Regions from separate parts of the Actinoplanes lobatus genome, predicted to be linked through region 1. Evidence: riboswitches for the same ligand, from Rfam matches in the RefSeq annotation. Region 1 holds a riboswitch; each other region holds the start of a gene.
What was found. Region 1 has a riboswitch for cyclic di-AMP ahead of BJ964_RS29555 (C40 family peptidase). Riboswitches for the same ligand answer to the same signal wherever they lie in the genome.
Positions count from the first base shown of each region.

Region 2: linked by a shared signal. The riboswitch ahead of BJ964_RS12245 (coiled-coil domain-containing protein) and the one ahead of BJ964_RS29555 (C40 family peptidase) in region 1 are both predicted to bind cyclic di-AMP.
Region 3: linked by a shared signal. The riboswitch ahead of BJ964_RS25200 (C40 family peptidase) and the one ahead of BJ964_RS29555 (C40 family peptidase) in region 1 are both predicted to bind cyclic di-AMP.
Region 4: linked by a shared signal. The riboswitch ahead of BJ964_RS41765 (LysM peptidoglycan-binding domain-containing protein) and the one ahead of BJ964_RS29555 (C40 family peptidase) in region 1 are both predicted to bind cyclic di-AMP.

Region 1 covers NZ_JACHNC010000001.1:6,443,601-6,450,657, forward strand. Annotated here, with positions in the region: gene BJ964_RS29545 (cytochrome P450) at 1-277, shown strand, start outside; gene BJ964_RS29550 (heavy-metal-associated domain-containing protein) at 388-594, shown strand; gene BJ964_RS29555 (C40 family peptidase) at 646-1,233, opposite strand; cyclic di-AMP (ydaO/yuaA leader) riboswitch at 1,240-1,408, opposite strand; gene BJ964_RS29560 (CAP domain-containing protein) at 2,085-2,831, shown strand; gene BJ964_RS29565 (aldo/keto reductase family protein) at 2,923-3,951, shown strand; gene BJ964_RS29570 (hypothetical protein) at 4,052-4,888, shown strand; gene BJ964_RS29575 (GrpB family protein) at 5,011-5,586, shown strand; gene BJ964_RS29580 (GNAT family N-acetyltransferase) at 5,692-6,216, shown strand; gene BJ964_RS29585 (potassium channel family protein) at 6,248-6,916, opposite strand; gene BJ964_RS29590 (TrkH family potassium uptake protein) at 6,909-7,057, opposite strand, start outside.
Region 2 covers NZ_JACHNC010000001.1:2,648,581-2,655,637, reverse strand. Annotated here, with positions in the region: gene BJ964_RS47905 (ABC transporter permease) at 1-111, shown strand, start outside; gene BJ964_RS12255 (ABC transporter ATP-binding protein) at 104-874, shown strand; gene BJ964_RS12250 (coiled-coil domain-containing protein) at 896-1,930, opposite strand; cyclic di-AMP (ydaO/yuaA leader) riboswitch at 1,929-2,064, opposite strand; cyclic di-AMP (ydaO/yuaA leader) riboswitch at 2,272-2,408, shown strand; gene BJ964_RS12245 (coiled-coil domain-containing protein) at 2,413-3,429, shown strand; gene BJ964_RS12240 (glycoside hydrolase family 65 protein) at 3,484-5,847, opposite strand; gene BJ964_RS12235 (beta-phosphoglucomutase family hydrolase) at 5,871-6,605, opposite strand; gene BJ964_RS12230 (ATP-binding protein) at 6,697-7,057, opposite strand, start outside.
Region 3 covers NZ_JACHNC010000001.1:5,491,662-5,498,718, forward strand. Annotated here, with positions in the region: gene cydB (cytochrome d ubiquinol oxidase subunit II) at 1-44, opposite strand, end outside; gene BJ964_RS25185 (cytochrome ubiquinol oxidase subunit I) at 57-1,469, opposite strand; gene BJ964_RS25190 (BlaI/MecI/CopY family transcriptional regulator) at 1,543-1,899, shown strand; gene BJ964_RS25195 (M56 family metallopeptidase) at 1,896-2,804, shown strand; cyclic di-AMP (ydaO/yuaA leader) riboswitch at 2,927-3,062, shown strand; gene BJ964_RS25200 (C40 family peptidase) at 3,080-4,066, shown strand; gene BJ964_RS25205 (MarR family winged helix-turn-helix transcriptional regulator) at 4,210-4,632, opposite strand; gene BJ964_RS25210 (epoxide hydrolase family protein) at 4,716-5,780, shown strand; gene BJ964_RS25215 (ATP-binding protein) at 5,906-7,057, shown strand, end outside.
Region 4 covers NZ_JACHNC010000001.1:9,155,306-9,162,362, forward strand. Annotated here, with positions in the region: gene BJ964_RS41740 (STM4012 family radical SAM protein) at 1-527, shown strand, start outside; gene BJ964_RS41745 (STM4011 family radical SAM protein) at 524-1,411, shown strand; gene BJ964_RS41750 (DUF4190 domain-containing protein) at 1,673-2,215, shown strand; gene BJ964_RS41755 (DUF6745 domain-containing protein) at 2,493-3,842, opposite strand; gene BJ964_RS41760 (hypothetical protein) at 3,854-4,171, opposite strand; gene BJ964_RS41765 (LysM peptidoglycan-binding domain-containing protein) at 4,234-4,785, opposite strand; cyclic di-AMP (ydaO/yuaA leader) riboswitch at 4,784-4,957, opposite strand; gene BJ964_RS41770 (GNAT family N-acetyltransferase) at 5,194-5,721, shown strand; gene BJ964_RS41775 (gluzincin family metallopeptidase) at 5,728-7,057, opposite strand, start outside.

The sequences.
Region 1 (7,057 bases):
GCCGTGGCTCGCGGCCGCCAACCGTGACGAACGGGTGTTCACCGAACCCGACCGGTTCGATGTCCACCGCACCCGCAATCCGCACCTCGCCTTCGGGCACGGCATCCACTTCTGCATCGGAGCGCCCCTGGCGAGGCTGGAGGCCCGGGTCGCTCTGGGCATCATGTTCCAGCGGTACGCGGACATCTCGGTCGCGGCCGACGAGCCGGTCGACGAGGTGAACCCGTGGCTGATGACCAGCGTGAACCGGCTGCCGCTGGACCTGCGACCGAACTGACAGCGCAGATCCGTGTGCCATTCGGTAATACCCTAGGGGGGTACCGGTATCATCGTGGGGAGGCGGCGGCGCCCTGTCCGCCGGAATTCGCCAACGACGAGGAGACCGTGATGGCCGCCAAGACCTACACCGTGACCGGCATGACCTGCTCGCACTGCGTCAACTCGGTGACCGAGGAGGTCGGCAGGATCCCCGGCGTCACCGGTGTCCAGGTCGACCTGACCTCCGGCGCGGTCACCGTCACCAGCGCCCAGCCCGTCGACGACACCGCGGTGGCCGCGGCCGTCGACGAGGCCGGTTACGAACGGGCGAGGTAGCCGTAGACGCCGACTGCCCGCACCCTGTGGTGGGTGCGGGCAGTGTCGTCATCAGGCCAGGCGCCGGACGACGTAGTTCGAGCTCCAGATCTTCTGCTTGCTGACCGGCTTGCCGGTCCGCGGCGCCGACCACATCATGCCGTTGCCCGCGTAGATGGCGGCGTGGATGCCGTACGAGCCCCTGCGGATGATGATGAGGTCACCGGGACGGGCGTCGGCCTTGCTGACCTTCTTGCCGTACTTCTGCTGCAGGTTCGCCTTGTGCGGCAGCTTCTTGCCCACCGTCTTCTTGTAGACGTAGAGGGTGAAGCCCGAGCAGTCGAATCGCTTCGGCCCGACGGCGCCGAACAGGTAGAGCTTGCCCTTGTGCGAGGCCGCCTCGGTCACGACCCGGGCGCCGATCGGCTGCGCCGCGGTCACGACCTTGGTGCTGGCAGTGGCGCCGGCCGCGGCCTCGACGGTGACGGTGCGGCTCACCGCCACGTTCGTCCGGACGGTGGCGACACTCGGCGCCTGTGGGGCGGCGGAGGCGGCGTGCGGTGTGCCGAGTCCTCCAGCGAGAAGACCGAGACCCACGGACAGGGCGATGGTGCCGGTTCCCAGGGTGCGGAAGTGCCGGCTCGAAGTACGTACGTGCACGGTGAAGGAATCCCTCCGGCACGCCTGCGAGGTTAGCTGTCGGGTTCGGGCGCGAAGGAATGCCCGGCCGCACGGTGGCGGCTTCACCCCAAGATCCGTCACCTGGCGGTGCCGGATCGATATGTGGTTCCCCCGTCCCTGCCCCCGATTGCCTCATGCTCGCCAAGTGGCTCGTGTCGCCGGACCGGGGCAGGGCTCGGCGTGGTCCGTGCTGACACGACCGGCGAGCAGGTGCCCGCCGCCCTTCCTTGATATCCCAGGTCCAGGGGCTGCCAACCCGCCGCGACATCCACGGGTGCCGATCGATCTGGCGAGTAGCGTCCCGGTTGCGGGACGGGTGCGAAGTTTTCCGACACGCTGTGTTCATGGGTGGTGACGGCGCGGTGATGATCTTGTGTGAAACTGATCACGATAAATCCGGATCGTCATCTCCGCGGCTACGCCGGCAGTCATCCGCTCCGTCGAGGGCGAGCCGACTCACCGGCCCGCCGGGCATGGCCGAGCGGCCGAATGCCGCAACCACCGGGCCGGGGCGTCAACAGCCGGGCGTTCACCGCACTCGCCTCCTCCGCCTCCGCATCAAGATCCCTCCGGCCGGTTGCGCTCGCACCCCCGGTGACCTCGGCCCGACGCCGGGCATCCGCGGTTCCAGGCCCTCAAGACCGATTTCGTACGGACGGAGCACCCGCCAACCGCAAGACGACCGCGAACGCCACCGGGACCCGGGCTCGATCGCGGCAACCATTCGGAAACCGGCAAACACCGATTCTGTGATCGTCGCGCCCGGCGCCTCGTCGAAGTGACTGGTGAGCCCGCAGACAGCGGGTGGAACATTCCGAAAGGGTCTGCTCTTGCGCCAGCTTCTTCGCCGCTTCGCCGTGACCGCTCTCCTCACCCCGGTCGCCGCGATCGGTGCCACCACGATGATCGCGAGTTCGGCCGAGGCTGCGCCGGCGAAGCCTGGCCCGACGCAGCCCGACTACGGGCAGTACGGCTCCTGGTACGGCTCGGGCAACTACGACTCGGGCCGGTACGGCTCCGGGAACTACGACTCCGGCCGCTACGGCTCCTGGAACCCCGGTCCGGTCAAGCGCAGCCCGTCGTGGCCGGCTCCGACCAAGCCGGCCCCGACCAAGCCGGCCCCGAGCCAGCCCGCCCCGAGCCAGCCCGCGCCGACGACGCCCGCCCCGGGCAACACCACGCCGGCCAAGTCGTCCGAGCAGGCCCTCCAGGACGAGATCAACCGCCTGATCAACGTCGAGCGTGGCAAGAACGGCTGCTCCGCCCTGACGGTCAACGCGCAGCTCACCCAGGCCGCCCGTGACCACAGCGCCTGGATGGCCCAGACTGGCACGTTCTCGCACACCGGCAGCGGCGGGTCCAGCTTCGTCGACCGCGCCAAGGCGGCCGGCTACGCCCAGCCGTCGGCCGAGAACATCGCCTACGGCTACCGCACCGCCTCCGAGGTGGTCAACGGCTGGATGAACAGCTCCGGCCACCGCGCCAACATCGTCAACTGCAAGTCCAAGACGGTCGGTGTCGGCGTGGTCCTCAAGGCCGACGGCACCCCGTACTACACCCAGGACTTCGGTTACTGACGCCTGACGCCTGATGCCCCAGCCGCCCCGTGCGGCTGGGGCATCTCGCTTCAGCCCTCGGTGACGGATCAGTTCGGTAGGATGATCCACTATGGAACATCGTCGCCTCGGTCGTAGCGGCCTCTACGTCAGCGAGATCACGTACGGCAACTGGTTGACCCACGGTGAGCTGGTCGCGCGGGACACCGCGCTCGCCTGCATCCAGGCCGCGCTGGACGCCGGTGTCACCACCTTCGACACCGCCGACGTGTACGCCCAGGGCGCGGCCGAACAGGTGCTCGGCGACGCGCTGCGCACCGTCCGCCGGTCCTCGGTCGAGATCGCCACGAAGGTCTGCCTGCCCACCGGCGACGGCCCCAACGACCGCGGCCTGTCCCGCAAGCACATCATCGAGTCCTGCCACGCCTCGCTGCGGCGGCTCGGCACCGACTACGTCGACCTCTACCAGGCGCACCGCTTCGACGAGCGCACCCCGATCGAGGAGTCCCTGATCGCCTTCGACGATCTGGTACGCCAGGGCAAGGTGCTCTACCTCGGCGTCTCGGAATGGACCGCCCCACAGATCGAGGCCGCCCTGCGGATCGCCGCCGACCTCGGGCTGCGCAGCCGGATCGTCGCCAACCAGCCGCAGTACAACATGCTGTGGCGCGTGATCGAACCGCAGGTGCTGCCGCTGTGCGAGCGTGAAGGCATCGGACAGGTGGTCTTCCAGCCGCTGGCCCAGGGCGTGCTCACCGGCAAGTACCAGCCCGGCCGTCCGCTGCCGGAGAACTCCCGCGCCACCAGCGGCGGGCGTGCGCCCCAGTTCATCAGCCGGGTGCTCGGCCCGGTGTTGCTCGACCGCGTGCAGCGGCTGCGCCCGCTCGCCGACGAGGCCGGCCTCACGATGGCCCAGCTCGCCGTCGCCTGGACCCTGCAACCCGGCAGCGTCAGCTCGGCGATCATCGGCGCCTCCCGGCCCGAGCAGGTCACCGAGAACGCCGTCGCCGCCGGGGTGCGGCTGCCCACCGATCTACTGTCGAAGATCGACGAGGTGCTGGGCGACCTGATCGACCGCGACCCCACCAAGACCGCCCAGATGATGTCCGTCAAGCCCGACTGGAATCGCCCGAAGCCCTGATCACCGCAGCCGTCCGGTAAACCACATCCGCCCAGGTCATGAGAGGCCGTGACGCCGGCCGTCGGTAGGATCCAGCGACAGTTCGAGAACTGGAGCGTTGATGACCTACCCGCCGCCGCCCGGACAGCCACCCTATCCGCCGTCGCCCGGTGAACCGCTCCCGCCGCCCGTCGACCCGTATGAGACGCCGCAGCACACCGCGCCGCTCTACGAACAGCCGAACTACGGTCAGCCCACCTATGCGCAGCCGGGCTACAGCCACCCCGGCTACGGCCGGCCCGGCATGCCGGCTGTCCCGTCTCAGCCGCGGGGACAGTCGCGAACGGTCGTGATCACCCTGTTGTCGGTGGCGATCGCGCTCGTCGTACTCGTCGGTGGTGGAATCGTCTTTTATCTGGTCGGTGAGACGTTCTCCCAGAACGGGAACGGTGGAACCGCGCAGGACAAGAAGGCGAGCCCCAGCCCGAGCGAAACGGCGAAGGCCGACATCAGCATCCGTGAGCCGAACACGCTGAACGGTCATTCCAAGATCGAGGCCGAGGAACTGTCCTCGCTCACCATGGACCTGGCGAAGGAACTGGACGGCTACCCGGGCGCCGCGAACGCGTTCGGTGCCTTCTACGGGTCCCTGGCCGACAAGAAGATGATCGCCGTCATCGCGGCCGAGGTCGACATCGACGATCCGCAGCGCATGCTCGACACCATGTTCCAGTCGTTCAGTGGCGAGAACCAGCTGACCCAGGTCTCCGCTGCCAGTACCGGCTCACTCGGCGGGGTGGCGCAGTGCGGCAACAGCGTCGTCGGCCAGGAGGACGTGGCCATCTGCGGGTGGGCCGACGAAGGTAGCGTCGGCATGTTTCTGCACTTCTACGAGACCGCGGTGGACGTGAAGGGCGACTTCCCCGACATGCGCGCGGAGATCGAGACCAAGAGCTGAACCCTTGGTATCGGCGGCGTGGCAACGCGGCTCGTACAGATCAATATGAAGGCGCACGACGGTGCCGGTGGCCGTGCCGTCGCGGCGATCGGCGAGTGGCGCTCCGCTACCGTGCTGCCGTGATGTTCATTGCCGCGTACGACCCGGATTGGCGACACCAGGGAGCGGCTCTGGCCGGCGAGTTGCAGGCCGCGTTGGCGCCGTCGGCGCTGCGGGTCGATCACATCGGCAGCACCTCGATCCCCGGGATGGCGGCCAAGCCGGTGTTCGACGTACAGGTCAGTGTCGTTGATCTCGACGATGCCGCGGCCGCGTTCGATGGACCGTTGGCCGCGCTCGGATTCTGTCGGCGACCGTACGAGCAGGATCATGTGCCGGCCGGTCGTGCGGATCCACCGCACCTGTGGGCCAAGCGGTACTGGAACCGGCGTGTACCCGGTGAGCAGCAGGTCAACCTGCATTGCCGGGTCGCCGGAGCCCCGAACGAGCGGCTCGCCCTGCTGTTCCGGGACTGGTTCCGGGCGCATCCGCACGCGGTGCCGGCGTATGCGCGGTTCAAGGGTGTTCTGGCCGAGGCGGTCGGTGATCGGGAGGTCTACACGCATGTCAAGGACCCGGTGGTCGACCTCGTTGTGACCGTCGCGGAGGAGTGGGCGGCCGCCACCGGTTGGTCTCCTTCGGTACCGACACCGGCATGAGTCTCGACTCGATACGTGCGGACGTCGCCGTACTCGACGCGCACCTCGACCACGAACGATCTCCAGAGTGCCGTGGCGGTAACCGCGCTGGCTAGATTCGGTGGTATGCGCACGATCATGAGCGGCCGGCTTCTGCTGCGTCCCTGGCAAGACGGCGACGCCGGCTTCCTCCTGGATCTGGAGTCGCGCTGGGAGGTCGTGCGTTTTCTCGGCGCGCATCCGGCGATCATGCGAACGAGGCAGGACGCGCTCGCCTCGATCGGACGGCGACGTGCCATCGACCACCCCGTGCACGGCATCTGGTTGATCACCACGGCGGACGGGGTGCCGGTCGGAAACCTTCTGCTCAAGCCGATCCCGCTGTCGGCGGGGGAATCCGCCGGCGGGCCGGGCGAGGTCGAGATCGGCTGGCACCTGCACCCGGACTCCTGGGGACACGGCTATGCCACCGAGGCGGCGGAGGCTGTCCTCAACGATGCGTTCGGTCGCGGGCTGGCGAGGGTCGTCGCCGTGACGGATCCGGGCAACCATGCCTCCCAGGCCGTCTGCCGACGGCTCGGCATGACCGCTCTGGGGCGGACAGCGAAGTATTACGACGCCGTTCACGAACTCTTCGAGCACCGCGGCTGAGCTCACGTGTCGGCAAGGGCCTCCCGGGTGGTCACGGCAGGGTGCAGAAGGCCTGGACGCTGCCGGGGTCGCCGGCGACGATGAGCATGTCGCCGGCGTAGACGGTGGTGGCGGCGGTCGTGTGGGTGAACCGCTCGCCCGGTCGTTTGATCGACATCACGGTCACGCCGTAGGTGTTGCGTAGTTCCATCTCGGCCAGTGTCTGTTCGATGACGGCCTCCGGCGCCCGGGTCTTGGCGAGCACGTAGTCGTCGTCGAACTGGATGAAGTTCAGGATCTGGCCGGTCACCAGGTGGGCGATGCGTTCGCCCATCTCCTGTTCGGGCAGCACCACGTTGTGGGCGCCGACGCGGCGCAGGATGGTGGCGTGCTGAGGGCTCAGCGCCTTGGCCAGGATGCGGGGCACACCCAGGTCGGTCAGCAGTGAGACGGTCATGATGCTGGCCTGGATGTCGGTGCCGATGCCGACCACGACGTTGGTCAGTTCGTGTACGCCCAGCTGGCGCAGTGCCTCCTCGTCGGTGGTGTCGGCGACCGCGGTGTGGGCGAGCGCCTCGGCGTGTGCCTGCACCGGCCGCGGGTCGGCGTCGATGCCGATGACCTCCCAGCCCTGGCTGGTCAGTTGCAGCGCCAGGGAGCCGCCGAAACGACCCAGCCCCAGTACGGCGATGCGCTCGTGGGTTGCCGGTTTCCTAGCCAACGATGGTTCGCTCCTCGGGTAGTTCGTAACGGCGGTTCCGGTGCCGCAGGGCCAGAGCCGCCGCGGCGGTGACCGGGCCGAGCCGTCCGATGAACATCAGCGCGATGAGGATGAGGTGCCCGGCCGTGCCGACCTGGGCGG
Region 2 (7,057 bases), 3.8 Mb from region 1:
GCGAACTCCCCGGCCGTGCTGTGGATCGAGGCGATCGTCTGGACCGTGGTCGTCGGCATCGGCGGCTTCGTTTACTTCTGGCGCGGAGAGAAGGGCTACGGCCGTGGCTGACAACGAGCGGATTCCCACCGTCATCGCCGACGAGGCCCACATCATCTACAAGGTCCACCAGGCCGGTGCGTCCAGTTCCAGCCCGCTGGCCAGCTTCAAGCGCCTGGCCACCCGGAGCAAGAACTCGAACATCCGCGAGGTGCACGCGGTCAAGGGTGTCAGCTTCGTCGCCTACAAGGGCGAGGCGATCGGCCTGATCGGCACCAACGGCTCGGGCAAGTCGACCCTTCTGCGCGCGGTGGCCGGCCTGCTGCCGGTCTCCCGGGGCGCGATCTACGCCTCCGGCCAGCCGTCCCTGCTGGGTGTGAACGCGGCACTGATGAACGAGCTGCCCGGCGACCGCAACGTCGAGCTGGGCTGCCTCGCGATGGGCATGTCGCCGGACGAGGTGAGGGCGAAGAAGGACGAGATCATCGAGTTCTCCGGCATCAACGACAAGGGTGACTTCGCCACCCTGCCGATGCGGACGTACTCCTCGGGCATGTCGGCCCGGCTGCGCTTCTCGATCGCGGCCGCCAAGCAGCACGACGTGCTCCTGATCGACGAGGCGCTGGCCACCGGTGACGCCAAGTTCCGCCGGCGCAGCGAGGCCCGGGTCCGGGAGCTGCGCGCCCAGGCCGGCACGGTGTTCCTGGTGAGCCACAGCGAGCAGTCGATCCGGGACACCTGTGAGCGGTGCATCTGGCTGGAGGCCGGCACGATCCGCGCCGACGGCCCGACCGACGAGGTGATGAAGGAGTACGAGGCCTTCGCCCGCAGGTAGGCCCCGCACTCCCCCGGTGGTTCAGTTGACCGACAGGTGCACGTGGTTGGTGTGGTCGCTGGACGGGTCGCCACCCGCCCCGCTGTACGACTTCCAGCCACTGCTCGGCAGCCAGATCCGGCGGTACCAGATCACGTACAGGACGTCGAGGTCGTCGGCGTTGTTGATGAAGTAGTTCGCCAGGTTGTTGCCGTACGTCTTGTCGGCCCCCGTGGCGTCCCCGCCGAAGGTGCCCTTCTCGGCGGAGAAGTCGCAGGCCCGCCCCTTGGGGTGCTCACCGCTGTTCTGCGTACGCCAGCACTTGGTGAACCGGGTGAAGCCGTCCGCCCGGGCCTGCTTGTAGGCGTGCAGCAGGGTCGCGGTGATGCAGCCGCCGGTGCCGGTCGGGTCGTCCTGGTTGCAGCTCGACCCGCTCGGGCCCGGCTCCGCGTCGGCACTACCGCCGCCGTCGGAGGAGGACGAGGTGTCCGAGCCCTGGTTCGCCGCCTTGAGCGCCGCCTCGGCCTTGGCCTTCTGCTTCGCCATCACGGTGACCTGCTTCTGCTGGTCCTTGATCGCGATGTCGATGGAGTCCTTGGCCTTCTGCCGGTCCTCGCGGGTGGTCTTCAGGCCGTTGATCGCCCGGCTCTGGTCGGCTGCCACGATGGCCAGGGTCTCGGCCCGGCCCAGGAAGCCCTCGGCCGAATCGGCGGCGAGCATGGCCGACATCGGCCCGGCCCGGCCCGCGGTGTACGCCTGCGTGGCGATCAGATCGAGTTGCTCCTGCTGTGGCCCGAGCTCGGTGTCCAGGCGCTTGAGCTCCGAGGTCAGCTTGGTCTGCTGCTCCTTGGAGGTCTTCAGCTTCTTCTTGGCCGCGACGTAGCCGCTGGAGGCCTTCTCGAGTTGTTCGATGAGGGACTTCGATCCGCCCTCGCCGTCGTCCCCGGTGTCTCCGGGGGCGGCGAGCAGCCGGGGGGCCGCGGTGGCCGGCGACGCGACGACGGCCAATCCGCACGCGGCGACGAGCAGCGCCAGCAACGCCGCTAATCGCTGCGCAGTGTTCTGCTGCACAGGCATTTCCTTCCGTCGGCCGCCGGCCGGGTTAGCTGACGGGTTCGGGACGAAGGAAATCCCTACCGCTGGTAGCGGATTCACCCCGGAGATATTGGTTCCCCGGCTCGCCGATGACGGCGATTAGGCGGCGGCCCCCGCGCGGGAACCGCACCGACCATACCCACTCGATCGACAGATCGACAGTTCTCGTACGCACCGCAATTGCCCCGACACGACAGGTGATTGCAATTACGGAATGTGTTTGCGAGGTAACTCTTTTCGCGGTTCCCGGGGTCTGATCCACGGCGATATCTCGGGTAAACTGGCCGCCGGTCCTGCCAGGACGGCACCGCCCCCGAGTTGCCGGCAGGCCGCCGCCCAATCGTCGCGAGACGAACCGGGGAACCAGGTTCACTGGGGTGTATCCGCGCAGTTTGCGGTAGGGATTGCTTCCGTCCCGAACCCGTCAGCTAACTCGGTCGGCGGTGTCACGGAAGGAACTGTTGATGGCAGCAAGTCCCCGCCGGTGGCTGATACTTGCCCTGGCGCCGCTGGTGAGCGCCCTGATGTTCATGGCGCCCGCGACTCCGGCCGCGGCCGAGCCAGGCGGCTCCTCATCCTCCGCACAGGAGGAGGACGAGGACGCAACTCTCAACGACGTGATCGAGTCGACCAACCGGCGCTACGCCTCCGCGAAGTCCGCGGTGACGCAGTCCACCAAGACGCAGGCCAAACTGGCCACACAGATCAAGGCGGCGGAGGCCCGGCGGGACGCACTGATCCCCGAGGTCGACCAGATCGCCAAGCAGCAGTACATGACCGGCAACCTGAGCGCCATGGGCTTCCTGCTCAGGTCCCAGGACTCGGGCGACTTCCTGACCAAGGCGGTCTCCCTCGAAGAGATCAACAAGCTGCACGACGCCAAGCTGCACGAGCTCAACGCGGCGATCACCGAGATCTCGGACAGCAAGGCGCAGCTGGACGCCGAGGTCAAGGCGCAGCAGCAGAACGCCACGGTGATGAAGAAGCAGAAGGACGCGGCCGACAAGGCGTTCCAGCTGGTCGGTGGCAACTCGGTGACCAAGGGCCTCGTGGTGGCGGACTCGCCGGAGGCCGCCCCGGCGCCGCGGAACGGCTCCGGCGGATTCTCCTCGGAGGGTTGCACCGAGGACGACCCGACCACCGGCGGCTGCATCACCAAGCGCACGCTGCACATGTACAAGGAAGTCAAGAAGGCCGGCTTCAGTAATTTCGTCGGCTGTCACCGTGACGGCGGGCCCTTCGAACACCCCAAGGGCCGCGCCTGCGACTGGTCGTTGCAGAAGAGCGGATTCTCGGTCTACGACACCGACAAGGAATTCCGGTACGGCAACAACCTGATGGCGTTCCTGGTCCGTAACGCCGACGAGCTCGGCATCTACTACGTGATCTGGAACAAGATGATCTGGTTCCCGGCCTCGGGCTGGAAGACATACCACGGGGTCAGTGACCACACCGACCACGTGCACGTCTCGATGCTCTGACGGACTTCACGAGAACGGCCCCCGCCCATCCGGGCGGGGGCCGTTTTCATGTGCTCAGTGAACCGCGCGCCGGACCGGAGCGCGGCCGTGCGGCTGGGCCGGTGCCGGGCCCGGCGGCACCGCGGCCGGAATCGGCATGGTGACCGGTCGCACCTGGGTCACCTCGAGCTCCTTGCCGTGGTGGATCAGCGTGAGCCGGGCCTGCCCGCCGCCGTTGCGCAGCGAGTAGGTCACCTCTTCGGAGGTCACGTTGACGCGCAGCCGCAGACCCCGCCAGAGCAGCGAGAACTCCAGACTGTTGATCCGGCTGGGCAGTCGCGGCGCGAAGCTCAGCTGGCCGTTGAAGTCCCGCATGCCGCCGAGGCCGGCGACCAGCGCGATCCAGGAGCCGGCCAGCGACGCCACGTGCACGCCGTCCCGCGCGTTCCGGTGCAGGTCGTGCAGGTCCATCAGGGCGGCCTCGCCCAGATAGTCGTGCGCCAGCTCGAGATGCCCGGTCTCGGCCGCCATGACCGCCTGGATGCAGGCCGACAGCGACGAGTCCCGGACGGTACGGGCGTCGTAGTAGGCGAAGTTGCGCGCCTTCTCCTCCGGGGTGAACGCGTCGCCCCGGATGTACATCGCCATCACCAGGTCGGCCTGCTTGACCACCTGCTTGCGGTACAGGTCGAAGTACGGGTAGTTGAGCAGCAGCGGGTAGCCCTCCGGCGGGGTGCCCTCGAAGTCCCACTCCTGGAGCCGGGTGAAGCCCTCGCACTGCTGGTGGACGCCCAGCTCCTTGTCGTACGGGACGTGCACGGCAGCCGCCGCGTCCCGCCAGGAGGCCGCCTCCTCGTCGTTGACCCCGAAACCGCGGGCCAGGTCCGGGTGCCGCTGGCAGGCGTCGACGGCGGCCATCAGGTTCTGCTGCGCCATCAGGTTGGTGTAGATGTTGTCGTTCACCACGGCGGTGTACTCGTCCGGCCCGGTGACGCCGTCGATGTGGAACCGCCCGTGCCGGTCGTGGTGGCCCAGCGACCGCCACAGCCGCGCCGTCTCCACGAGCAGCTCCAGGCCGACCTCACGCTCGAAGTCGAAGTCCCCGGTGGCCTGCACGTAGCGGCGGACCGCGTCGGCGATGTCGGCGGCGATGTGGAAGCCCGCGGTGCCGGCCGGCCAGTAGCCCGAACACTCCTGGCCGCGGATGGTCCGCCACGGGAAGGCCGCCCCCGACAGCCCGAGCGTCTGCGCCCGTTCCCGGGCCAGGTCCAGCGTCGAGTGCCGCCAGCGCAGCACGTCGGCCGCCGCGGAGGGCTGGGTGTAGGTGAGCGCCGGCAGCACGAACGTCTCGGCGTCCCAGAACGTGTGGCCGTCGTAGCCGGGGCCGGTCAGGCCCTTGGAGCCGATCGGCCGCTGCTCCGCCCGGGCGCCGGCCTGGAGCGTGTGGAAGAGGCCGAACCGAACCGCCTGCTGCACCTCCGGGTCGCCCTCGACCTGAACGTCCGAGTGGTCCCAGAACGCGTCCAGGTAGTCCTGCTGCTGCTGGACCAGACCGTCCCAGCCGTCCAGCCGGGCGCTGGCCAGAGCCGCCCCGACCTGGTCGCGCAGGGCGGGCAGCGAGCGCATGCTGGACCACCCGTACGCCGCCAGCTTGACCACCCGCAGCTTCTGCCCGGGCTCCAGACGGCAGGCGACCGTGGTGCGCAGCCAGTCCGGGTGGCCCTCGGTGGTGATGGCGTGCCGGCCCGGGGTCTCGACCAGGTGCTCCATGGCCGCGGCCATCCGCAGGTCACTGGCCTTGGTGCGGTGGATCAGGATGCCGCCGGTGGGCTGCTCCATCATCTCCTCGGCCAGCAGCGGGCGGTCGAGCACGGCGGCCACCCGCGGGTCCTTGCTCATCGGCGGCAGCTGCTCGTTCGCCACCAGCTCGGATTGCAGGATCAGCCGGGCCGAGGTCTCCAGGGGCTCCACCTCGTACAGGAAGGCCACGACCGCGCGCTGGGTGAACGAGACCAGCCGGACGGTCCGCACCCGGATGCCCTGGCCGGACGGGGACACCCACTCGACGATCCGCTCCAGCAGGCCGGCCCGCAGGTCGAGGCAGCGCTCGTGGGAGCGCAGCTCGCCGTACCGGACGTCGAACGGCTCGTCGTTGACGAGCAGCCGCATCAGCTTGGCGTTGGTGACGTTGACCATGGTCTGGCCGGACTCGGGAAAGCCGTAGCCCGCCTCGGCGTGCGGCAGCGGCCGCAGCTCATAGAACGAGTTCAGATAGCTGCCCGGAAGGCCGTGCGGCTCGCCCTCGTCCAGGTTTCCGCGTATCCCGATATGGCCGTTCGAGAGAGCGAATACCGACTCGGACTGGGCCAGCAGGTCCAGGTCGAGCCGGGTCTCCCGGATATGCCAAGGGTCGACGGGATAAGCCCGTTCACGGATCACGGTCGTGCCTCTCGTAACTGATTTCAGAGGAGGTCTTTGAGATCTTGCACCACGACGTCGGCGCCGTGTTCCCGCAGCGCATCGGCCTGGCCTACCCGGTCCACGCCGATCACGATGCCGAAGCCACCGGCCCGGCCGGCGGCCACGCCCGCCTGGGCGTCCTCGAACACGGCACAGTTCGCCGGGTCGAGGCCGAGCAACTCGGCGCCCTTGAGGAAGGTGTCCGGCGCGGGCTTGCCGGGCAGGCCCAGCTCACGCGCGACGACGCCGTCCACCCGGGCCTCCAGGAGGTCGGCGATCCCGGCCGCCTCCAGGACGTCCTTGCAGTTGGCGCTCGCCGACACGACCGCACGGCGTAGACCGGCGGCCCTGGCGGCCCTCAGGTACTCCACCGATCCGGGGTAGACCTGGACGGCGCCTTCTTGGATCTTCTGTAGCACGAGCACGTTCTTGCGATTGCCGATGCCGTTGACGGTCTCCCGATCGGGGGTGTCGTCCGGGTCGCCCTCGGGCAGGGTGATGCCCCGGGACGCCAGGAAGGTACGGACACCGTCGGCACGCTGACGGCCGTCGACATACCGGTGATAGTCGACGCCGGAATCGAACGGGACGAAAAGTTGATCATGACTTTCCGCCCACGATTCCAGGAACGTATCGAACGTCTGTTTCCATGCGGCGCTGTGCACGAGCGCGGTCTGCGTCAGCACGCCGTCAAGATCGAAAAGGCAAGCGGTCACCTGTGAAGGAAGTCCGAGCACGCGCCCAATGTAGCCGGACGCGATCCACGAGGAGCGCGGAAGGGCGTCTTCACATTTCCACGATGTTTCACAAGGGGTTCTAGCTGCTGTTTCAGCGGGGATCCGGCACGACATCCAGATCGATACGTAGGCCGATCGAGGTACCGATCGGCCCGGTGGCCGTCGTGACCTCGTCGCAGAGCTGATGGGCCAGCCAGAGGCCCCGGCCACCGACCTCGAACGTCCCCGGCGTACGCACGCGGTCCAGATAGGCGCCCGGGATGCCCGGGCCGGCGTCGGTGACCACGCACCACACCGAGCCGCCGTCGATCCGCAGCACGACCCGGCCCTGCCCACCCGCGTGCAGCACCACGTTGGTGATCACTTCGTTGACGGCCAGCACGAAGCCGTCCAGGCGGTCGCCGGCGAGCCCGGCGGCGCCCAGCAACCGGGTGATCTCGTGCCGCAGGATC
Region 3 (7,057 bases), 950 kb from region 1:
AGCACCCAGGTGAGGACGAGGACCGCGAACCAGAACGTGATCATGGGAGACGACTCCTAGTAGGCGGGAACCGGCTCGGGCTCTTCCTGCTCGGAAGCGACCGGGGTGAGCGGCTGGCGGGAGAGGTGGACGATCAGGCGGTACCAGGCGATGGCGAGCAGGCCATAGATCAGGGTGAATCCGGCCAGGGAGGCGATCACCTCGGCGCTGGTGAGGCCGGGGGAGACGCCGTCCTCCACTTTCGAGATGCCGAACGCGAGCCAGGGCTGTCGTGCGGTCTCGGTGAAGATCCAGCCGAAGGTGTTGGCGGCGGCCGGCAGCGCCGGGGCGAGCAGGACGAACCGGCGCAGCCAGCGTGGCGTGCCCTGGCCGGGCCGCAGGAACGCGGGGAGCGGCGGGACACGCCGGGTGGTCTCCCAGGTGGACCACAGGTGGTAGGCGGCGACCGCCATCGCCAGGATCCCGGCGCCCATCATGAGGCGGAAGGTCCAGAACGCGACCGGGATCATCGGTACGTAACTGCCCGGCCCGTACTGGGCGGTGTACGCCGTCTGCAGGTCGTCGATGCCCTGCACGGTCCCGCCGAACGATCCGGTGCCGAGGAAGGACAGCAGGCCCGGGATCTCGATGCTGAAGAACGGCCGGTCGTGGCCCAGCTCGCCGATCGCGAAGACGGAGAACGGCGCCGCGGTCGCGGTCTCGTAGAGGGCCTCGGCGGCGGCCATCTTCATCGGCTGCACGGCCGTCATCACCTTGCCCAGGTGGTCGCCGCTGATCGCGGTGACCGCACCGCCGATCAGCATGGTCCAGGCGCCGACCCGGGCGAGCGTGCGGAAGGCGGGGTCGGCGACGGTGCGCCAGATGCCGATGGCCATGAGGAGCCCGCCGCCGGCCATCGCGGCGCCGCCCATCGTGTGCGGGAACGCGGCGAGCACCACCTCGTTGGTCATCAGCTCGGTGAAGCTGGTGAGCACGGCCCGCCCGGTCGACGGATCCAGTTCGTACGCCACCGGGTTCTGCATGAACGAGTTGGCGGCCAGGATGATGTACGCCGACAGCAGCGTGCCGACCGCGACGACCACGATGGTGGCGGCGTGCAGGCGGCGGGGCAGCCGGTCCCACCCGAAATACCACAGCGCCAGGAACGTGGCCTCGAGGAAGAACGCGAGCATCCCCTCGATGGCCAGCGTCGGCCCGAACACGTCGCCGTAGAACCGGGCGAACGCGCTCCAGCCGAGCCCGAACTGGAATTCCTGCACCAGGCCGGTGACCACGCCGACCGCGAACGTGACGATCAGCAGCTTCCCGGTGAACTTGGTCAGGTGCAGGTACTTCTCGCGGGCGGTGCGCAGCCAGGCCAGGTGGAATCCGGCCGCCGTGGCGGACAGGCAGATCGACACCGGCACGAACAGGTAGTGGTAGATCGTCACGACCGCGAACTGCAATCGAGTCAGGTCGAGCACGTCCATGGCAACCCCTCTACGACGATTCGTAGTAGATACTACGACTCGTAGTACGACGCTGTGCAGTAGACTGCCTCACATGGCGAGGAACGACCTCGAGCGCGAGGTCATGGCGAAACTGTGGGACGCACGCGAGCCGCTCACCGTCCGGCAGGTGCACGACCGGCTCAGCCGTGACCGCGACCTGGCGTACACGACGGTGATGACCGTCCTCGACCGGCTCGCCAAGAAGGGCCTGGTCGTTCAGCAGCGAGCGGATCGCGCCTACCGTTACGCCCCGGCGCAGACCCGCGAGGAGATGACCGCCGGTGTGATGCTGGACGCGCTGAGCGCCACGCCGGACCGGGATGCCGCGCTCGCCTACTTCGTCGGCCAGCTGCCACCGGAAGCGCTGAAGGCGGCCATCGAGAAGGCCGCCCGTAACATCGAGCGGTGACCGCCCTCCTGCTCGGCGCCCTCGGGCTGACACTGTCGCTTGCCGTGCCGAGGCTGCTGGCGAACGCCCGCTGGCCGGACCGCGCCCCGGTCGCCGCGGTGCTGCTCTGGCAGGCGCTGACCCTGACCGCCGTGCTCTGTGCGCTCGGGGTCGTGCTCGCCGCCCCGGAGGAGGTGGTCCGTGCGGCCGGCGCACGGCACCCGGAGACCGTCGCGGCGCTGCTGTTCTCCCTGGCGGTGGCCGCGACCATCGTGACCCGGCTGGTGGTCTCGCTCGTCAAGGTGACCTCCCGGGCCCGTGCCCGGCGCGACCGGCATCGCATGCTCGTCGACCTCCTTGATCGGGTGGAACGCCATGACGGGCTGAGCGGGGGAGAGGTGCGGGTGCTGGAGGCGCCCCTGCCGCTGGCCTACTGCGTGCCGGGCCGGAACCCGCGGGTGGTGCTCAGCGACGGCGTGCTCGACGTGCTCGACCGGGAGCAGATCGACGCCGTCCTCGCCCACGAGCGAGCCCACCTGCGGCACAAGCATGAACTGGTGATGGAGTCGTTCACGGCCTTCTATCAGGCCGTGCCCGGGCCGCTGCGGTCGAAGGCGCCGCTGGACGCCGTACACCTGTTGTTGGAGATGGTGGCCGACGATGCCGCGAGGCGCCGCGCCGGGCACGCGCCGCTGCGGGCCGCGCTGGCTCGTCTCGCCGACGCCGTCCCCTTGGCGGAGGAGGTGACCGCCGACCCGGAGGGTGAATCGCGGCGGCGGCGCCTGGCGCGGCTGGATCGTCCGGGCCGTAGCTCGACGGCCCTCGCGGTGGCCGGGACGGCAGCGGCCGCGGGCCTGTTGGTGTTACCCACAGTGATCGTCGTCGTGCCGTGGCTGGGGCGTGCACTGAATACCTGGCCATTTTAGTAACCCTCCGTATCGACAACTGTTCGTACAGTTCGGCGGGCTGTGCGACCTTCATTTGCCGGCATGATCCGAGTACGGTGGTCCCCGGTTCGGCAGCCCCCCATCGTCCATCCGGCCGATCTGGCGAACCACCGCCCAATCGCGACACGCGAACCGGGGACCCAGGTCAGTGGGGTGAAGCCGTGGCACCACGCCCGGCCGGGCATGCTTCCCGCCCGAACCCGTCAGCTAACCCGGTCGGCGGCTGAGTGGGAAGAAAGGACGACGCACACAACGTGAAACGCAATGGCGCGCGTCGCGCCGGCCTGCTGCGCATCCTGGTTTGCGCGCTCGCCGCGGCCGGCCTGGTGATCACGGGTCCGGTGGCGGCCCATGCCACTCCCTCGCCGTCCACCGTCGAGGGTCAGATCGACGAAGAGTGGAACAAACTCGAGCCCGTCATCGAGGATTACAACGCCAACCACACGAAGCTGACCAAGCTGCGGAAGCAGCAGAAGCAGCTGGCGAAGACGCTGACGCCGCTTCAGCTTCAGGTGGATGTCGCGATGGCGCAGGTGCGAGGTCTGGCGGTCGACGCCTACATGCAGGGCCCGCCGGGAAACCTCAACGCTCTGCTGAGTGGTGACCCGGACGGTCTGGTGGAGAAGCTCACGCTGCTCGACCAGCTCGCCCAGAACCAGGAGGCCTCGATCTCCAACGTCGCGAAGCTCCGCGACAAGTACGCCGCCGACAAGGCCAAGGTCGACCAGCTCGAGTCCGAGATCTCCGCCCGCGACACGGATCTCGGGACGAAGAAGACGGCGATCGAGAAGGAGATCACGAAGCTCCAGAAGCTCCGGATCCAGGCGTACGGCGACGCGAACATCGACGACGGCCCTCTGCGCACCGGCCCGTGCCCGGTCACGTACACCAACGACAAGGGTGGCCGTGCCGCGCAGAAGGCGTGCGACCTGATCGGCAAGCCCTATGTCTTCGGCTCCGAGGGGCCGGGCAGTTACGACTGCTCGGGCCTGACGAAGGAGGCGTGGGCCGCGGTCGGTGTGCACCTCGAGCACTACACGAAGGACCAGTGGGGCTCGGGCACAGCGGTGAGCCGGAGCGAGTTGAAGCCGGGTGACCTCGTCTTCTACTACTCCGACGTGCATCACGTCGCCATCTACATCGGTGGCGGTCAGGTGGTGCACGCTCCGCACACGGGAGACCATGTGCGGATGGCCACCATCGATCGGGGGCCCATCGCCGGCTATCGCCGACCGGGCTAGAAAACCCTCCGGGAAAGACCGCCGTCGTTTCGCGCCGGCGGTCTTTCTTTTGATTCCGTACGCCTTCGTGAACCGCCGTGGGCGACCCGCGAGCTCTCCGGTCCGTCCCGGCCGTGCCGCGCCCGCCGGGCGTGAGCGGCCCGTCACCCACCCGATCGATGGTGCTCCCACAGTCGCTGCAGCAGCCCGGTCAGCTGCTCGCGCTCGGGGCCGGACAGGGGCGCCAGCAGCTCGTCCTGGACCGCGTGCGCCCGCTCCGACAACTCCACGGCCCGCTCCCGCCCTCGCTCGGTGAGCCCGACGACGTTGCGCCGCCGGTCCGCCGGGTCGGGTGACCGCTGCACATAGCCCGCCGACTCCAGCTCGTTGAGCGCCCCGACCAGATCGCTCAGATAGATCCCGGTGCGGCGGCCGAGCGCCGCCTGACTGGCCGGACCGTCGGTGACCAGTGAGTGCAGCAGCCGGTAGTGGTAGCCCCGCGCCCCCACCGCCCCGAACCTCTCGACGATGATCCGGTGACCCTGCGCCGAGACCTGACTCAGCACCCAGCTTGGCAGCTCTTCCACGTAGCGATTTTAACATTGGGCTCTCTAACGTTGATGAATCTAACGTTGGACTTCTGAACGTTCGCCAGTCTAACGTTAGCCACATGAACGAATCCAGTCTCCGGGTCCCGCAATCCGAACTCGACGATCTGACCGCCCGGCTCGGCCGCACCCGGTGGCCCGACGCCGCACCCGGCGACTACGGCATCCGGCTCGACCGGGTCCGGGCACTCGCCGACCGCTGGCTCGGGTTCGACTGGCGGGCGCACGAGGCCGAGCTCAACGCCATCCCGCGGCAGGTCGTCGAGATCGGCGGCGACCGGATCCACCTCTTCCACGTCCGTTCGGCCGACCCCGGGGCCCTGCCTCTGGTGCTCACCCACGGCTGGCCCGGCTCCACCGTCGAGTTCCTCGACGTCATCGGCCCGCTCAGCGAGCACTTCCACGTCGTCGTCCCGGCCATCCCCGGGTTCGGGCTCTCCGGGCCCACCACCCGGCCATGGGGCCTGCGCCGGGTCGCCGAGGCCTGGGCCGAGCTGATGTCCCGCCTCGGATACCAGCGCTACGGCGCCCAGGGCGGTGACTGGGGCTCCGGCATCTCCCGGGCGCTCGCCGCGGTCGCCCCCGACCGGGTCGTCGGCGTCCACGTCAACTACCTGCCGACCCCTGGCCGGGCGGAGGGTCTCGGCCCCGAGGATCAGGAGCGGCTCGCCAGGACGATGCGGCTGGCCGCCAACCGGCACCCGCACCAGATCCTGTTCGCCGCGACTCCGCAGACCCCGGCGTATGCGTTGAACGACTCCCCGGCCGGGCTGCTCGCCTTCCTGGGGGAGAAGTTCGACACCTGGGCCGACCCGGCCACGCCCGTCCCCGACGACCGCATCGTGGCGGACGTCGCCCATCACTGGCTGTTCCGCACCGCGGGTTCGGCGGCCCGCATCGTCAAGGAGAGCGGCCTGGACGGTCAGCAGGCGCCGTGCCCGGTCCCGCTGGGCGTGGCCGTCCTGCCCGGCGACATCACGCAGTCCGTGCGCCCGCTCGCCGAGCAGCGCCACGACATCCGCCACTGGACGGAGTTCCCGCGCGGCGGCCACTTCGCCGCCCTGGAGGTCCCCGATCTGTTCACCGCGGACGTGACCACCTTCTTCCGCACCCTGACCGGCCGATGACCCCGGCACGAGCGCCGGGAGCGGCCAGGGAGGAGCGGTGGGTGCGAAAAGCGGATCGGCGTCGGGACAGCCGTCGGGGCCCGTCCGTGGCCGGTGGGCGGCGCGACGGGGGCATAATCGCCCGCATGAGCGATGCCTTGATCAACAGCCTGGCGGCCGCCGTCGAAGCACGGCCCGACGACCTGACGCTGCGGCTGCACCTGGCCGAGATGCTGGTGGCCGCCGGCCGGGGGCCGGAGGCGATCGGGCATGCCGCTCAGATCCTGGCTCGCGAACCCGGCAACACCGGAGCGCAGCAGGTCATGGCCCGGGCGCTGGGCGGGACAGCGCCGCCCGTGCCTCCGGCTGGTGAAGACCCGGCGCCACCGACCGCGACCGACGTGCCCGCGCAGCCGCCGGAAGCGGCGCCGGAGGGACCCGCGCCGAGCGGGTCCCGCATCGACTGGGCGGCCATGGAGGAGCAGTTCGGGGACGTGGTGCCACCACGGTTCGCACGTGCCGACGGGGAGCCCGATCCGGTGCGCGGGAACGCCGACCGGGCCTTCGACGTGGAGCGCTCCGCCGTCACACTCGCCGACGTCGGCGGCATGGCCGAGGTGAAGAAGCGGCTGGAGGTGTCGTTCCTCGGGCCGCTGCGGAACCCGAAGCTGCGCAGCCTGTTCGGCAAGAGCCTGCGTGGTGGGCTGCTGCTCTACGGTCCGCCGGGGTGCGGCAAGACGTTCCTGGCGCGGGCGGTCGCCGGCGAGATGGGGGCGGCGTTCATCTCGCTGTCGATCACCGACGTGCTGAACATGTGGATCGGCAGCTCCGAGCGCAACCTGCACGACCTGTTCGAGTCGGCCCGCGGGCACGCTCCGTGCGTGCTGTTCCTCGATGAGATCGACGCCCTCGGGCACAAGCGCAGCCAGTTGCAGTCGTCCATGCGCACTGTGGTGAACCAGCTGCTCACCGAACTGGACGGCGTCGACGGCGGCAACGACGGGGTGTTCGTGCTGGCCGCCACGAACGCGCCGTGGGACGTCGACTCGGCCCTGCGCCGCCCCGGCCGCCTGGACCGCACCGTGCTGGTGCTCCCACCGGACCGGCCCGCGCGCGAGGCCATCCTGGAATACCACCTGCGGGACCGCCCGGTCGCCGGGATCGACCTGGCCGCCGTCGCCGCCGCGACCGAGCACTACTCCGGCGCCGACCTGGCCCACGTCTGCGAGACCGCCGCCGAGTACGCGATGCGCGACTCGATCGCCGCCGGCGAGGTCCGCATGATCAGCCAGGCCGAC
Region 4 (7,057 bases), 2.7 Mb from region 1:
CGGTCGGCGTGCTGACCGACGCCGGCTACGTGCGGCACTCCATGCGCCAGTTCCGCCTCGCCGGCGCGCCCGTCCCGGACGGCCCCGACTACTGCTGCCAGGACGACGGCACGATCGGGCTGGGCTGCGGGGCGCGTTCCTACACGACGGACCTGCACTACTCGTTCGACTACGCGGTCGCCGTCTCCGAGGTCCGCGCGGTCATCGACGACTACCTTTCAAGACCACAAACCGATTTCCGGTACGCCGAGATCGGCTTCCGTCTGGACGCCGTCGAACAACGGCGCCGCTGGCTGCTCAAGTCGCTGCTGCGGGCCGAGGGGGTGGACGCCGCCGCCTACCTGTCCCGGTTCGGCACGGCCCACACCGGCGACTTCCCACAGCTGGACGGCCTGGTGGACCGGGGCTGGCTGAACCCGGCCCGCACTCGGCTCACCGACGAAGGTTTGGCCTGGTCCGACGCCATCGGACCGTGGCTGGTGTCGGCCGGTGTCCGCGAAGCGATGGGAACCTACGTTCCACGATGACCGACCTCTATGTGCTCTACCGTGGGCCGCTCGCGAGTTGCAACTACGACTGCCCGTACTGCCCGTTCGCCAAGCGCGTCGACCCGCCGGAGGTGTTGCGCGCCGACCGGGCGGCCCTGGAACGGTTCACCGGCTGGGTGGAGGCGACCACCGACCGGCGTCTGTCGGTGCTGTTCACGCCGTGGGGCGAGGGGCTCACCCGGTCCTGGTACCGGGACGCGATCGTGCGTCTCTCCCACCTGCCGCACGTCGCCCGGGTCGCGATCCAGACGAACCTGGCCGCCCGCACCGGCTGGCTGGCCGCGGCGAACCCCCGGGTCGCCGCGCTGTGGACCACCTACCACCCGGGCGAGGCGACCCGGGAACGGTTCCTGGCCCGCTGCCGGGAACTCGACCTGCTCGGCATCCGCTACTCGGTCGGCGTCGTCGGGCTCCCCGACCACCACGGCGAGGCGGTCGCGCTGCGCTCGGCGCTGCCGGCCACGGTCTACCTGTGGGTGAACGCGGCCGACGGCCACGTCTACACCACCGAGGAGGAGCGGCGCTGGACCGCGCTGGATCCCCGCTTCGGCGACAGCGTCCGCCCGCACGCGTCACTCGGCCTGCCGTGCCACGCCGGCGAGACCGCCATCTCGGTGCTGGGCGACGGCACCGTCCGCCGATGCCACTTCATCCAGGAACCGATCGGCAACCTGTACGACGGCACGTGGCGCGCGGCCCTCCGACCGCGCGCGTGCACCAACGCCCTGTGCGACTGCCACATCGGCTACGTACACCTCAAGCCGCTGCGCCTGCGCGACGTCTACACCGAAGGCCTCCTCGAACGCATCCCCGCGGTGTGGCCCATTGATCGCCTCCACCGGAGGTGGGGCGGTTCCGCATAAGCGGTCTGGCCACCAACGGTAGCCAATGAGCGAAAACCGCCAAGATTTCGCATCCACCGCCAAAACGGCCCCTGACCAGCAACATCCTGCCAGGTGCGACCCGTCCCGGTGCACCGCCATCCCGTCCGCACAGGCCAACGGCTACCGATCCCGGCCATCCCTTCCGCGCCATAGTCATCGAACCGACCCGCCGCATCGCCGACGTCATCGCCTGGTCGATCTTCCGGCGCCGGCATCAAGCCACCGCGATAACCAGCCACAATGCCCGCCAAGCCCGCACAGAACCGTAGAACGGATCTCCTGCTGGAGTACTGGGAATCGTTGGCTCTCAGAACCACCGGCGCCCCGGCTCCGGTGACCGGCACGGGAGTGGTGCAGCTCAGTTGCTCGCTCATCACAAAGCCGCAAAGGATTCAAGATGACGACGAGGTAACCGAACTGGGTGGGCACAGAATCTCATCGACTCGGGAGCCCATTGTGACCTATCCTCCGCCGTACCAGCAGCCCGTGCCCGTTGCCTATGCTGCCGTACCTGTTCAGATGGTCCGACCGACCTCCAGCAGCTCGGTTGCTGCCATGGTCCTTGGCATTATCTCAATCCTTGGCGGGGCCTTGATCCTCGGGTTGCCGGCTATTGCGGCGGTCGTTCTTGGGCATATGGGCTTGAAGGACACCCAAAACGAGGCCAAGGCGGGCCGGGGAATGGCTATTACAGGCCTTGTTCTCGGCTACGTCTGCCTTGTTCCGGCTGCCTTCTTTTTCGTGATGATGATCGTGGGCGCCGCGGCGTCGACGACCTTGTGACGTAGGGCCCCGGCAAAGTCACGGTAATGTCCGGTTCAGCCGGTCAGGTGCAGAACCGCCGCTGGTGGCGGCAACGAGACGGGCATGACCGTTTCAGAAGATCATCAAGGTTCCTACGCCACGGTGATCTATCCGAAGTGAGTCATGCCCGCACTGCCATCATCGCCCGGCGGAGCCACGCAGCCGTATAGGCCACGCCGCAACAGATAGACCCTGATGCCCTCGGTGGGTAAGCCGTCAGGCGGCCGGGCCGCGGCGGAACACTGTGGCCGTGGGGTCAGGTCTGGATCAAGGGTTGGTACTCCTGCTCGGTCAGGCCGAACGTCCATGCCACGCCCTCGCGAGCCGAGCGGGTCTGGGGTGGGACCCGCAGCCAGTAGACGCGGCTCGTGCCGTCCGGCTCCGGAGTCGAGTTGATCACCTCGACCATCACCAGTGGCTCGTCGCCGGGCAGGTGGAGCAGCCACAGTGTGCCCGTCTCGTCGGAGTTGATTTGCGTGGCGCCGGCCTCGCTCAGGTAGCGCTCGTAGCCGAAGTGCTCCAGCATCACGCGGCGGATCTCCGCGTTCGTCTCCCGGCGGACCCGGTCGACGGTCAGGGACGGCAGTTCGGCCGCCAGGTCGGAGGGGATCGGCATGCCGCGCCAGGCCCACAGTCCGTATCCGTCGGTGAACTCCATGGCCGGGCCCTCGCCGCGGTGCAGCCGCCCGACGTTGTCGCGGGCCAGGGTGACGGGACGCTCGGAGAGCACCGCAACCCGTTCGAACGCCCACCACCAGCCACTGTGCCGGGCCACCCGGGCGAGGCCGGCAAGGTTCGTCATCAGGTCTGCCTCGGGGCACACCCGGGCCGCCGCCTCGAACGTGCTCAGCCACGCCCCGTCGTGCTGCCCGTAGACGGCGTCGAGCACCGCCGGCCCGGCGGCGGGTAGTTCGGCGGCCAGGTCCTCACTCAGCCGGGACCGCAACCGCCCCGCGACCATGTCCATCACCAGGGGCCAGGACCGGCGCCCGGCCGCGGCGCTCAGCTGGGCCCAGCCGTCGGCGCCGAGCGCGACGAGAGCGGCCTTCCGGGCGGCCGCCCACGGCGCTGTGCGCACCAGGCCGCGCATCGACCGGCCCGCGCGCGCCCCCGGCGTCCACCCTTGGCGGCGCAACTCGGCCTGAGCCTCGGCGAACCACTCCGGAATCTCCTGGCCCGGCCCGGCACCCACCGGCGGCCGCACCGCCTCCGAATCAGCACCCAGGCCCGGCCCAGCGCCCGCCAGCGAAGCCGCACCCAGGCCCAGCTCGGCTCCCGCTGGCGGCACCGCACTCGAGCCCGGCCCGGCACCCGCCTGCGGCGCCGCCGCGCCGGAAGGGGCGACGGCTGGGGGCGGTGATGTCGTGCCAGGAGCCTCCGGGATCGGGTCGACCGGCCCGGAGAGCAAGGCCGCGGCGGCTGCGGCCGCGCGGGGTGAGCCGAACCAGTAGATCCGCTCGGGTGGCTCGGCGCTGGCGAGACGGTATGCCTCCCGGACGCCCTCCTCCGCGGCGGCACGGTCGGCAGGGCCCGTCTCCATCGCCGCGGCCAGCCACTGGTCCTCGATCGCCGCGGCCATCGACTCCTGCGTGTGTGTCAGTCGCACAGCCCGCCCCCTCAGTCCGCGACCGGCCGGAAGGCGCCAGGAATGTACTCCCGCTGGCGCACCACCCGGTAGTGCCCGGCGGGCAGCGGGATCGGGCCGTGCTCCTCGTGGGTGACCCGGCCGTGCGCCGGGACCTCGAGGAACATCCGCTCCGGATCGTCGAGGTCGGCGAGTAGCACCAGGCCCGGGCCACCGACCACGTGCGCGTGGCCGGTGGCCTCACCGCGGGCCAGCACCATCCGCCCTCGCCGATCGCGTGGGACCGGTGCGCAGGCCGGGACATCGGCCTGCGGCACCGGAATGATCAGCACATCGCCCTGACGGAACATCCGGCCTCCCCGGCAGCATTTTCTCTGTCGCACGGGACGCTACCGAGGGGGTACGACACTTTTCAGAGGCGGATCCGCTGCCCCACGAAGATCAGGCCGGGGCTGGAGATGCGGTCCTTGTTGAGTGCGTAGAGCGTACGCCAACCGCCTTTGATCTTGAATTTGCGCGCGATCGAGGCGAGTGTGTCGCCGGAGCGGACCACATAGGTCTTGCCGCTCGGCTTCTTCGCGGCGGGCTTCTTCGCGCTGGACGTCTTCTTGTAGACGCCGGGCTTCTTTCCGCAGACCGGCCATGGGCTGAGCCCGCGCTTCTTGTGGAGCTTCTCGGCGATCGCGATCTGCTCGGCCTTGCTGGCCCTGTCGGCGGTCGGCGCGTACTTGGCGCCGCCGTTGGCCTTCCACGTGCTGCGGCTGAACTGCAGGCCGCCGTAGTACCCGTTCCCGGTGTTGATGTGCCACCGTCCGCCGGACTCGCACTTGGCGATGACATCCCAGTTGACCTGGCGGGCCGCGGCCTGAGCCGGGGCCGCCGGGCCGAGCAGGACGCCGGCTCCGGTCACCCCGGCGGTCACCAGACCGAGGGCAAGGCGCGTTCGTCTACCGATCCGAGACATGGATGATCCTCCACGCCTGCGAGGTGAGCTGTCGGGTTCGGGCAGAGTGGCCCGGCCGTTTCACGCACGGCTTCACCCCGAGGCGCGCCCGGCGCGCCGGAAAAAGTGGGTCCCCCGCTCCTGCCGTCGATTCGTGTCCGTGGGCGGCGGCAGGATTCGGCGGTCCGTCCACAGTGCCCGCCGTACGCGGGACGGCCCGACGGTATCCACGGTCGATGGATGAATACCAAGCCTCACGCCGGGGATAGTGACGTTCTTCTCAGTATTCGCCCGATTTGATCTTCATTTCGCCCAGAAATACCCGGCACAGGGGTTATTCCTGTTTAGAGCGGCTTTTCGTGCCTCATCAGGACCTGGTCCCCGGCCTGCGCATCGAGCCGGCGCCCGCTCCGGGCAGAATGTCCGGTCATGGAACCACCCGAGATGATCAACGCCGGTGACCTGGTCCTCAAGCGCTGGGAACCGGAGTGGGCCGCCGAACTCGCGGCCGCCGTCCAGGAGTCATTGCCCGAACTGCGCCCGTGGCTGCCGTTCGCGACCGACGACTACGGCGTCGACCAGGCCCGCGATTTCATCGGGCGCAACTTCGACGGCACCCAGTTCAACTACGCGATCTTCACGGCGGTCGGTGAGCTGATCGGCACGATCGGCCTGATGACGCGGATGGGGCCGGACGTCCTGGAGATCGGCTACTGGATGCGTACGCCGTATGCCGGCCGTGGCCACATGACGGCGGCCGTGCGGGTGATCACCCGGGTCGCCCTCACCCTGCCCGGTATCGAGCGGGTGGCGATCCGGCACGACCCGGCCAACGTGGCGTCGGCCGCGGTCGCCGCCAAGGCCGGTTTCGCCGAGACCGCCCGCGACGGCGACGACGTCATCCGCGAGTACCGCGGGGAGACGCGCTCCGGGGCGGGTGCCCCGCCCCGGAGGTAGGAATCGTCAGAGATGGGCGGCGGTGGTCGCGGAGCCGTTGGGGCGCGGGTCCGGGAGCAGACGGTCACGGGACGACGCCGCGGCGGAACCGCTGTCGTTGGCCTGGAAGCCGCACGACGCCAGCGTGTGCGGCCGCAGCAGCATCGAGGTCGGGACCGGGGCGATCTCCCGCCAGGCGAAGCACTCCCGGATGGTCTGCGCGTTCTCGCCGCCGCTGATCTCCCGGTCGGCGGCCAGGATGGCCCGCAGGATGCCGTGGTAGGTCATGAAGTCGGGCGAGATGGTGCTCCAGGTGGCCGCGAGCAGCCGGCCCAGGTAGTCGCGGGCCTGCAGCAGCGACTCCTTGAAGGCCTCCTCGTTACCGGTGTAGGCGGCCGTGAACTCGGCCTGGATCTCGTCGAGGTCCTGCGCGGTGCCGGGCAGGTTCGTCGACCGGATCCGCAGGTCGTCGCTGATCAGCTTCTTGGCGACCAGGTCGCGCTGGAAGATCTCGACCATGGTGTCGAAGATCGCCCCGGTGAGCGGCAGCGACCGGTCGTGCGGCTCCTCGCCCACGTCGGACATCCGCATGGCGTTGAACGCGACCCGGATCTCCCGGCTGTCGGACAGCTCCCCCACCCGGTCCAGGCCGTTGATGGTGAGCAGATTGCCCCGCGTCGACTCGAGCAGATGGTCGACGACCGAGTGGAAGTGCAGCGACGACACGATCGCCACCAGGTCACCGGCCGACTCGTGCATGCCGCCGTAGTCGATGCCGTCGTCCTGTTTGCTGGCCGGCGCCCCGACCTCGGCGAAGATGATGCTGTGCCCCAGTTCGTGGGCGAGCACGTCGAAGTTCTCACAGTACGGCCGGGTGTGGTCGATCGTCCCGTTCGGCGTCCGGCCGAAGCCGAATTCGAGGAACCCGTACCCGGACTGCGCATTGTTCCACTCGATCAACGGAATCAGTTCCAGTCGATCGAAATCGGACTCGAAATGCCAGTGAATGGTGCGCCCGAAGTAGTCCTGCCAGATGTCGAGGACCCGGCGAACGGTCGCGTACATGGTGGCCGCCGAGAATTCCCGGGTGGCCGGGTCGAGATGATCGAAATGACCGTCCTCGCTCGGCTGGATCGGGTCCCGCTTGGTGCCGCGGAACGGGGGCCGGAAGAAGTTGTTGTAGGGCAGTTTGCCGATCGCGTCGATCACGAACATCCGGTCGTCACCCGGTCCGGGCCGCATGGCGGCCGGCTCGACCGAGACGACCACCAGCTCGGGCTCCGCGAAGAGCGGCCCCGATCCGTCCGCCTTCATCAGGAATCGGGGTTGAGGAAAGATCCGGAATCGGGTGCCGACA